3 linked regions of the Oharaeibacter diazotrophicus genome follow. The main gene of each other region encodes a partner of the protein of the gene in region 3 in a complex. Links are inferred from orthologs where the notes say so. Each region holds a gene or a part of one and is shown on either strand. Other genes may lie near its edges.

The links. Proteins that work in one complex are often made in the same cells at the same time.
Region 1: the proteins of accD (region 3) and accB are in contact, whole or in part, in a solved structure (PDB 8UXZ), measured with the Escherichia coli proteins. The link is inferred for Oharaeibacter diazotrophicus from one-to-one orthologs.
Region 2: the proteins of accD (region 3) and EDD54_RS13065 are in contact, whole or in part, in a solved structure (PDB 8UXZ), measured with the Escherichia coli proteins. The link is inferred for Oharaeibacter diazotrophicus from one-to-one orthologs.

What each region holds. Positions count from the first base shown.
Region 1 is NZ_SNXY01000006.1:1,030,225-1,033,289, reverse strand. What follows is about bases 229-3,065. They hold accB (acetyl-CoA carboxylase biotin carboxyl carrier protein), read right to left. Parts: upstream 1,984-3,065; coding sequence 1,474-1,983; downstream 229-1,473. Other genes in these bases: EDD54_RS04845 (DsbA family protein), read right to left, coding at 2,730-3,065; aroQ (type II 3-dehydroquinate dehydratase), read right to left, coding at 2,010-2,453; accC (acetyl-CoA carboxylase biotin carboxylase subunit), read right to left, coding at 229-1,369. Outside these bases: more of accC, read right to left, coding at 17-228. UniProt on the Escherichia coli protein: This protein is a component of the acetyl coenzyme A carboxylase complex; first, biotin carboxylase catalyzes the carboxylation of the carrier protein and then the transcarboxylase transfers the carboxyl group to form malonyl-CoA.
Region 2 is NZ_SNXY01000008.1:154,867-157,963, reverse strand. Bases 229-3,097 are described here. They hold EDD54_RS13065 (acetyl-CoA carboxylase carboxyltransferase subunit alpha), read right to left. Parts: upstream 2,209-3,097; coding sequence 1,249-2,208; downstream 229-1,248. Other genes in these bases: EDD54_RS13060 (site-specific tyrosine recombinase XerD), read right to left, coding at 2,336-3,097; EDD54_RS23220 (L,D-transpeptidase family protein), read right to left, coding at 229-1,126. In the rest of the region: more of EDD54_RS23220, read right to left, coding at 1-228. UniProt on the Escherichia coli protein: Component of the acetyl coenzyme A carboxylase (ACC) complex. First, biotin carboxylase catalyzes the carboxylation of biotin on its carrier protein (BCCP) and then the CO(2) group is transferred by the carboxyltransferase to acetyl-CoA to form malonyl-CoA.
Region 3 is NZ_SNXY01000008.1:470,056-473,414, forward strand. The notes cover bases 369-3,359. They hold accD (acetyl-CoA carboxylase, carboxyltransferase subunit beta), read left to right. Parts: upstream 369-1,406; coding sequence 1,407-2,312; downstream 2,313-3,359. Other genes in these bases: EDD54_RS14470 (acyltransferase family protein), read left to right, coding at 369-1,281; EDD54_RS14480 (bifunctional folylpolyglutamate synthase/dihydrofolate synthase), read left to right, coding at 2,438-3,359. Outside these bases: trpA (tryptophan synthase subunit alpha), read left to right, coding at 1-79; more of EDD54_RS14470, read left to right, coding at 151-368.

The DNA.
Region 1 (3,065 bases), on a different replicon or contig from region 3:
GTCCCCGGACGGGGTGTCACGCCTCGAACGGGTTGGTCGCCAGCCACTTCTCGAGCCAGTGGATGTCGTACATCCCGTTGGCGATGTCCTGGTTGTCGACGAGGTGGCGGAACAGCGGGATCGTCGACTGGATGCCGTCGACGACGAACTCGTCGAGGCAGCGGCGCAGGCGCATCAGGCACTCCACGCGGCTGCGGCCGTGCACGATCAGCTTGCCGATCAGGCTGTCGTAGTTCGGCGGGATCCGGTAGCCCTGGTAGACGCCCGAATCGACGCGCACGCCAAGTCCGCCCGGCGGGTGCCAGTAGGTGATCGTGCCCGGCGAGGGCGCGAAGGTGGCGGGGTTCTCGGCGTTGATGCGGCACTCGATGGCGTGGCCGTTGAAGGTCACGTCCGACTGCCTCAGCGTCAGCGCCGCGCCCGAGGCGACCTTGATCTGCTCGTTGACGAGGTCGATGCCGGTGATCATCTCGGTGACCGGATGCTCGACCTGCAGACGCGTGTTCATCTCGATGAAGTAGAACTCGCCGTCCTCGTAGAGGAACTCGATCGTGCCGACGCCGGCGTATTTCAGCTCGGCCATGGCGTTCGCGACGATGCCGCCGATCTTGTCGCGCTGCTCCTGGTTCAGCGCCGGCGACAGCGCCTCTTCCCAGACCTTCTGGTGACGGCGCTGCAGCGAGCAGTCGCGTTCGCCGAGGTGGATGGCGTTGCCCTGGCCGTCGCCGAGCACCTGCACCTCGATGTGGCGCGGCTTCAGGAGATATTTCTCGATGTAGACGGCGTCGTCGCCGAAGGCGTTCTTGGCCTCCGAGCGCGCGGCCGACAGCGCCGAGGACATCTCGGCCTCGTTCATGGCGACGCGCATGCCGCGGCCACCGCCGCCGGCGGCGGCCTTGACCAGCACGGGATAGCCGATGTCGGCGGCGATCCGGAGGGCGTCCTCGTCGGTGGTGACGGCGCCGTCGGAGCCGGGCACCACGGGGATGCCGAGGCGGCGGGCGGTCGCCTTGGCCTCGATCTTGTCGCCCATGATGCGGATGTGCTCGGCGGTCGGCCCGATGAAGGCGATGCCGTGGGCAGTCAGGATCTCGGCGAAGCGGGCGTTCTCCGAGAGGAAGCCGTAGCCGGGGTGCACGGCCTCCGCGCCGGTGATCTCGCAGGCGGCGAGCAGCTGCGGGATGTTGAGGTAGCTGTCGCGGGCCGGGGGCGGGCCGATGCAGACGCTCTCGTCGGCGAGGCGGACGTGCATGGCGTTGGCGTCGGCGGTGGAGTGCACGGCCACCGTCTCGATGCCGAGTTCCTTGCAGGCGCGCAGGACCCTGAGCGCGATCTCCCCGCGGTTGGCGATGAGGATCTTGTTGAACATCGAGGCTCCACTCGAAATGGGGCGCGGGATCCCGCGGGGGGCGGGACCCGGGGGAGGCGGCGGATGGCGGCGGCCCGTCCGGGCGCCGCTCGCCGCCGTCGGCGTCACTCGATGATGAGGAGCGGCTCGCCGTATTCGACCGGCTGACCGCTCTCGACGAAGATCGCGGTCACCTTGCCCGACCGCGGCGCGGCGATCTGGTTCATGTGCTTCATCGCCTCGACGATCAGCACGGTCTGGCCCTCGCGGACGCTGTCGCCGACCTCGACGAAGGACTTGGCGCCGGGCTCGGGCGCGCGGTAGGCGGTGCCGACCATCGGGGACGCCAGCGTGCCCGGGTGGTTGGCGGGGTCGAGCGCCTTGGTCTCGGCAACGACCGGCGCGGCGGCGGCGGCGGGCGCAGCCGGAGCCGCGGCGGCCGGGGCGGCCATCGGCGGGAACGGCCAGGGGCCGGGCGCCGGCATGGCGAACTGCGCGGGGGCCGCGGGCGCCGGCTGGCGGGCGACGCGGATCTTCAGCTTGTCGTGCTCGACCTCGATCTCCGTCAGGTCCGTCTCGTCGAGGATGACGGCGAGCTGGCGGATGAGGTCGTAGTCGAAGGGCTTCTGGGACATGGAGGATTCGTCTTTGGGCCGGCCGGTCATCGCTTGGCCTCCTCGGCGAGCGCGTCGATGGCGAGGAGGTAGCCGAGCGGCCCGAGGCCGACGATCACCCCCGCCGCGACCGGCGAGATGAAGGAATGGTGGCGGAAACTCTCGCGGGCGTGGACGTTCGAGATGTGCACCTCGATCACGCGCGCGCCCGAGCCCTTGATGGCGTCGTGCAGCGCCACCGAGGTGTGGGTGTAGGCGCCGGCGTTGAGCACGACACCGGCGCCGCGGCGGCCGGCCTCGTGGATCCAGTCGACGAGCACGCCCTCGTGGTTGGTCTGCCGGAACTCGAAACCGTCGAAGCCCGCGGCCTCGGCCCGCGCCCGGCAGGCCGCCTCGACGTCGGCGAGCGTGCCGGCGCCGTAGACGGCGGGCTCGCGGGTGCCGAGCAGATTGAGGTTGGGGCCGTTGAGGACGAGGAGGTCGCGCGCCACTCTGTGTTCCCAGGGCAGCCGAGTTTCCGGGGCGCCTGTACGGATTCGCGGCCGGAGGCCCGGCGCGAGTGGCCTTCTTATAGGCATTCGCCCCGGCGAAAAAAAGAGCGTCGCGAAAGGACCGCGCGCGGACGGGGGCGACGGTGCCGATCGCGCGGCGAGGGAGGCCGGATCGACCGCCGTCGGGCCGGAAACGAAGCGGCCGCGCGAGAGGTTCGCGCGGCCTGCGGCGGAGGGAAAGATCGACGTTGGTGGCAACCGGGGGCGCACTCGCCCTCAGCAGCTGGCCTTGCCGCAGCTGCGCATCGCGTCGACCTTGACGCGCAGGTCGTCGACGCCGACGGCGCCGAACACCACCTCGTCGCCGATCACGTAGGTCGGCGTGCCGGAGAGTCCGAGCTTGTTCGCCATGGCGTAGACCTCGTCGAGGGTGTTGCCGACCTCGGGGTCCGTCATCGCCTTCTCGACCGCAGCGCGGTCGAGTCCGAGGTCGTCGACCACCTGGAGCGCGCGCTTCCCGTCGGCGTGGCCCTTGCCGCCCAGCAGCTCCTTGTGGAACGCGGCGTATTTCTCGGGTGCCACGAGGTTGACCGCGATGGCGACGCGGGAAGC
Region 2 (3,097 bases), 320 kb from region 3 along the record:
GTGCGGTCGCGACCAGGGTGCCGGTGGCCGTCGGCTCGCCGCCGACGCCGGCGACGTTGCCGACGCTGGTGGCGGCGCTGCGCACGGTGTCGACCAGCGCGGTGATCAGCTTGCCGCCGTCGCCGCGCGGCTGCAGGGCGGCGATCCGCGCCTCCTCGGCGCGGCGGCGCTCGGCCTCGACGTTCTGGGCGATCAGGATCTGGCGGCGCTCCTCGGCCTCCCGCTCGGTGCGGAAGCGGGCGGCCATCACCACCGCCTTGTCGTCGTCGGCCTTGGCCTTGGCGGTGAGCGCCGCCACCAGTTCCGGCGGCTTGACCAGTTCGGGGCAGGCCGCGGCCGGGTTCAGCGCCGCCTTGGCGGTGGCGTTGAAGACGTACTTGCGGCCGCAGACGTCGACCCGCGGCTCCTGGCGCGTCAGCTCGAAGGTATCGTAGCCCTCCTTGAGCATGCGCCAGAACGGCATGTTGGGGTCGTCCCAGTGCCGCGCCATGTTCTCGGCGGTCATGCGGAAGGGATAGGCCTGCAGCTGGAACGCCTTCTGGCCGCCGCGGAAGGCGTCCCGCGCCAGGGTGTAGATCTCCTGGATCTGCGCGTCGGTCATGGCGTAGCAGCCGCGCGACGAACAGGCGCCGTGCACCATCAGCGCCGAGCCGGTGCGCCCGTTGGCGCGGTCGTAGGCGTTGGGGAATCCGGTGTTGAAGGAGAGGTGATAGGCCGAGTTCGGGTTCATCAGGCCGGGGGTGATGGTGTAGTAGCCCTCCGGCGCCTGACGGTCGCCCTCCTTGATCTTCGGCCCGAGCCGGCCCGACCACTTGCAGATGTCATAGGTGGCGAGCAGGGCGTAGCGTCCGGTCCGGTCCTTGCGCCAGACCTCGAACTTGCTCTCCTCCTTGAAGATCCGCATCAGCACCGGCGCGTCGGACGCGATGCCGAGCCGGCTCATCGCCTCGTTCATCTTCGGCCCGAGCGGACGGGAGGCCTTGGGGCCGTAGCCGAGTTCGTCGGCCTGACAGCCCGCCAGCGTCGCGGCGACGACCAGCGCGCCGACGAGGCGTGGCAGCCGGCCGATGGCGGCCTTGCCGGAGAAGGGCTTGCCCGAGAGGATCTTGCCGAGGAGAGCGCGCATGCGTCGGTTCGCCGTCGATGTGGGACGCCCCCCCGCGCCCTGGACCACCGCCGGCCCCGGGCCGGCATCCGACCCGCATCCTCGGGGGATACGGTTACCGAAAGGTTACCACGACGGGAGCGTCAGAGCTTCAGGTCGCGCCCGATCGCCAGGAACTTGTCGCGCCGGGCCTTGCGCACCTCGGCCGGGGTCAGCGGGTCGAACTCGGCGAGGCCGGCCTCGATGGTGTCGCCGGCCGCCTTCATCACGGCGGCGGGGTCGCGGTGGGCGCCGCCGACCGGCTCCTTGACGACGCCGTCGACGATGCCGAGCCGCTGCAGGTCCTGCGCGGTGATCTTCATGCCGGTGGCGGCGTCCTGGGCACGGGCGCTGTCCTTCCACAGGATCGAGGCCGCGCCCTCGGGCGAGATCACGCTGTAGATGGCGTGCTCGAGCATGTAGGCCCGGTTGGCGGTGGCGATCGCGATCGCGCCGCCCGAGCCGCCCTCGCCGATCACCAGCGCGACGTTGGGCTGGCCGAGGCGCAGGCACGCCTGGGTCGAGCGCGCGATCGCCTCGGCCTGGCCGCGCTCCTCGGCGCCGATGCCCGGATAGGCGCCGGCGGTGTCGACGAAGGCGATCACCGGCAGGCGGAAGCGCTCGGCGAGGTCCATGACGCGGACCGCCTTGCGGTAGCCCTCGGGCCGGGCCATGCCGAAATTGTGCTTGATGCGGGTCTGGGTGTCGTGACCCTTTTCCTGGCCGAGCACCGCGACCGGGCGGCCGCGGAAGCGGCCGAGGCCCGCCAGGATCGCCTCGTCCTCGCCGAAGGTGCGGTCGCCGGCGAGCGGGGTCCAGTCATCGATCAGGCTGCCGATGTAGTCGGCGGCGTGCGGCCGGTCGGGATGGCGGGCGACCAGGGTCTTCTGCCAGGGCGTCAGCTTGGCGTAGAGGTCGGCCAGCGCCTGGGCGGCCTTGGCCTCGAGCTTGGCGATGTCGTCGCCGATCGCCACGGCGTCGCCGGACTGGCCGAGCGCCTTCAACTCCTGGACCTTGCCGTCGAGGTCCGCCACCGGCTTTTCGAATTCGAGGTAGCTGCGCATCCGGTTCTCTCGTCGGGCCCCCGGCGTCGTGGGGCGGGCGGCTCGCGATGGGCGAAGCGACGGCGGCGCACACTGGCCGCGACGCTCGCTCCTGTCAACGGCGATCGCGGCGAATCCAAGGCGGGGCTCAGCCGCCCGACAACGGGTGGTGGTCGGCGACGAGGGCGGCGAGCCGGTGCTCGAGCACGTGGGTGTAGATCTGCGTCGTCGCGATGTCGGCGTGGCCGAGCAGCTCCTGCACCACCCTGAGATCGGCGCCGTTGGAGAGCAGGTGGCTGGCGAAGGCGTGGCGGACGACGTGCGGCGACACCTTGGCCGGCGCGATGCCGAGCCCGGCGGCGAAGGCCTTCAGTTCGCGCGCGAAGGCCTGCCGGGTGACGTGGCCGCTCTCGCTCTCGGCCGGGAACAGGTGGCGCCCGCCCGCCCCGCCGGCCGCCTTCAGCGCCGCGCGATAGGCGAGCACCGCCTCGCGGCCGCGGGCGCCGAGCGGCACCAGCCGTTCCTTGCCGCCCTTGCCGCGCACCGTCATCGCGCGGGTGTCGGCGCGCACCGCCGCCGCGGGCAGGCCGACGAGCTCGGACACGCGCAGGCCCGAGGCGTAGAGCACCTCCATCATCGCCGAGAAGCGCAGCGTGCGCAGCTTGTCGCGCGGCTTCTCGGTGTCGGCGGCGGCGAGGAGGGCGGCGGTGTCGAGCATCCGCCCGACCTCGTCCATCGACAGCACCTTCGGCAGCGGCCGCGCCGGCTTCGGCCGGTCGACGGTGGTGGTCGGGTCGTCGGACCGGCGCCCCTCGGCGAACAGGAACTTGTGCAGCTGGCGCACCGCCGACAGCCGCCGCGCCTGGGTGGTACGGGCGAGGCCGCGGGCGGAAAGGTCCGCCACGAAGGC
Region 3 (3,359 bases):
GGCGCGGACCGTGCCGGCGGTGACGGGTCTCGTCGAGGAGCTCGCGGCCGGCGTGCGCGCGGCGTCCCGCGCCGGTTAGGCTTAATACGAGGTGCTTCGAGTAAAATCCTAACGATCGGCTAACATGGCGCGTCTTTCGGGGACTGCGCCATGACCGACGTCAGCCTGACCACCAGGAGCGGCACCGACCGCAGCTACGCGCCCTTCGGCGCGTTCCGCCTCGCGCTCGCGGCGCTGGTGATGCTCCAGCACGTCGCCGCGCAGCTGGCGCCCGCCGCCTTCCTGGACGCGGTCGCGCCCTACGAGTTCGGCTCGACCGCGGTGTTAGTGTTCTTCGTGCTGTCCGGCTACGTCATCGCGGACGCCACGCAGCTGGTCTACGCCCGCCGTCCGGTCGCCTTTCTCGCCAACCGGGCGATGCGGATCCTGCCGAGCTACGCGGTGGCGCTCGCCGTGTTCGGCCTCGCCGCGGCGACGACGCTGGCGCTCGGCGGCGCGGTCTCGGCGGACGGCACCCCGCTCGCCCTCGCCGACCTCGCCGATCCCAGGATCTGGGCGCTCAACCTCGCCGCGGCCCTGCCGGGCGGCGAGCGGCTCGCCGGCGACGCGCCGGTGCCGGCGCTGATCGTGGTGGTTTGGGCGGTGCGCATCGAGATGGCGTTCTACGTCGCCTGGTTCGCGCTGCTGCTCGCCGCCAGGATCGCCCGGATCGACTTCGACCGCCTGCTGACGTGGGCCGGTGTCGCCCTGCTCGCGGCGAGCCTCGTCGCCTTCGAGCGCACCGCCGGTTCGACGCCGGCCTTCGTGCCCTTCTTCGTGCTCGGCGTGACGCTGCAGCGGCTCGCCGGCCGCAGCGCCGCCGCCGACCGGCTCGTCACGCTCGGACTGGTGGCGATCGCCACCGCGGCGATGGCGCTGTCGACCGCCCGGATCGCCGACCTGCCGCCGACGATCGGCGACACCGGGCACTTCCGCGACGGTCCGGCCCAGGTCGCCCTGTTCGGCGGGCTGGTGATCCTGATGTTCGCGCTCGCCACGATCCGCCTGCCGGGCCGCTCGGCGGCAGCGGCGCTCGACCGCCGGATCGGCGAGCAGACCTATCCGCTCTACCTCAACCACGACACCGCGCTCATGATGGTCGGCGCGGTGCTCGGCGCGGGCGTGTTCGCCTCGCTCCTCGGCGCCATCGCCGGCCTCGTGCTCTCCGTGGGGGTCGCGCGCCTGACCGAGCCGGTGATCGGGCTCGCCCGCGACCGCATCCGGGGCCGCCGCCTCGCCTGAGCCCCGCCTTCGTTTGGCCGCGGGCTTGTGCTAGGAACGCACCATCCCATCTCTCGGGACGATCGCACGCGCCCCTTGTTCCCCGTGACGGCGCCGCGGCTCCCGAAGTCGAGAGACAACGCCCCGTGAACTGGATCAACAACGTCGTCCGCCCCAAGATCCGCTCGCTCTGGAACACCAAGCGGGAGGTTCCGGAGAATCTCTGGGTCAAGTGCCCCGAGACCGGCGAGATGGTGTTCCACCGCGACCTCGAGGCAAACATGTGGGTGGTGCCGAATTCCGGCTACCACATGCGGATGCCGGCGGACCGGCGCCTGCAGGCGCTGTTCGACGACGGCGCCTACGAGACGATCGCCCTGCCTTCCGTGACGCCCGACCCGCTGAAGTTCCGCGACGAGAAGCGCTACGTCGACCGCCTGCGCGACGCCCGCGCCAAGACCGGCCGCGACGACGCGGTGATCGTCGGTGCCGGCCGGCTCGAGACGATGCCGCTGGTCGCCGCCGTGCAGGATTTCGAGTTCATGGGCGGTTCGCTCGGCATGGCCGCCGGCGAGGCGATCGTGCGCGGCATGGAGGAGGCGGTCGCCCGCAAGACCCCCTTCGTGATGTTCTCCGCCTCCGGCGGCGCGCGCATGCAGGAGGGCATCCTGTCGCTGATGCAGATGCCGCGCACCACGGTGGCGATCGAGATGCTGCGCGACGCCGGCCTGCCCTATCTGGTCGTGCTGACCAACCCGACCACCGGCGGCGTCACCGCCTCCTACGCCATGCTCGGCGACGTCCACATCGCCGAGCCCGGTGCGCTGATCGGCTTCGCCGGCCCGCGCGTGATCGAGCAGACCATCCGCGAGAAGCTGCCCGAGGGCTTCCAGCGCTCGGAATACCTGCTCGCCCACGGCATGGTCGACATGGTGGTTCACCGGCACGCCCTGCGCGAGACGATCGCGCGGCTGCTGCGCACCCTCACCCACGCCCCGGCCGTCGCCGCCCCGGCCGCCCACGCGACGACGCCCGCGCTCGCCGCGGAGTGACCGCGACACGACGCCTCCGGCCCGTCGCAGCGGCGATTTCGCCGGTGGCGCGGGCCGCCCGTCTCGGCTAAGAGCCGCGGATCGCCGCGGCCCGGGAGCCCGGCCGCTGGAGTTCCGCCCGCAGCATGTCCGAGACGCTCGCCATCATCGACCGCCTGTCGGCCCGCTGGCCGAAGGGCTTCGACCTGACGCTCGGCCGGATCGAGCGGCTGCTGGCCGCGCTCGGCAATCCCGAGCGGCGGGTGCCGCCGGTGTTCCACGTCGCCGGCACCAACGGCAAGGGCTCCACGGTCGCCTTCCTCCGGGCGATGCTGGAGGCGGCCGGATACCGGGTCCACACCGACACCTCGCCGCATCTCGTCACCTTCAACGAGCGCTTCCGCCTCGCCGAGGCGCCCGGCGTCAGCCGGATCGTCGACGACGCCCGGCTGACCGACGCGCTGGCGCGGGTGGAGAAGGCCAACGGCGACGAGCCGATCACCCTGTTCGAGCTGCTGACCGCCGCCGGCTTCCTGCTGTTCGCCGAGGTGCCCGCCGACATCCTGCTGCTCGAGGTCGGCCTCGGAGGCCGGTTCGACAGCACCAACGTGATCGACGCGCCGCTGGTCTCGGTGGTGACCGCGATTTCGCTCGACCACCAGACCTTCCTCGGCGACACCGTCGAGAAGATCGCCTTCGAGAAGGCCGGCATCTTCAAGCGCGGCCGGCCCGCCGTGGTGCAGCCGCCGTCGGATCCGGTCCGCGCCGTGTTCGAGGACGTCGCCCGCCGGGTCGGCGCCGGGCCGCTGCTGATCGGTGGCCAGGACTGGACCGCCTACGAGGAGCGCGGCCGGCTGGTGTTCCAGGACGACGACGGCCTCCTCGACCTGCCGCGGCCGCGGCTGCCCGGCCGTCACCAGATCCAGAACGCCGGCGGCGCCGTCGCCGCGCTCCGGGCGAGCGGGCTCGACGTGCCGGTGGCGGCGATCGAGCGCGGCCTCGAGACGGTGGACTGGCCGGCGCGCCTGCAGCGGCTCGGCCATGGCCGGCTGGTCGACGCGGCGCCGA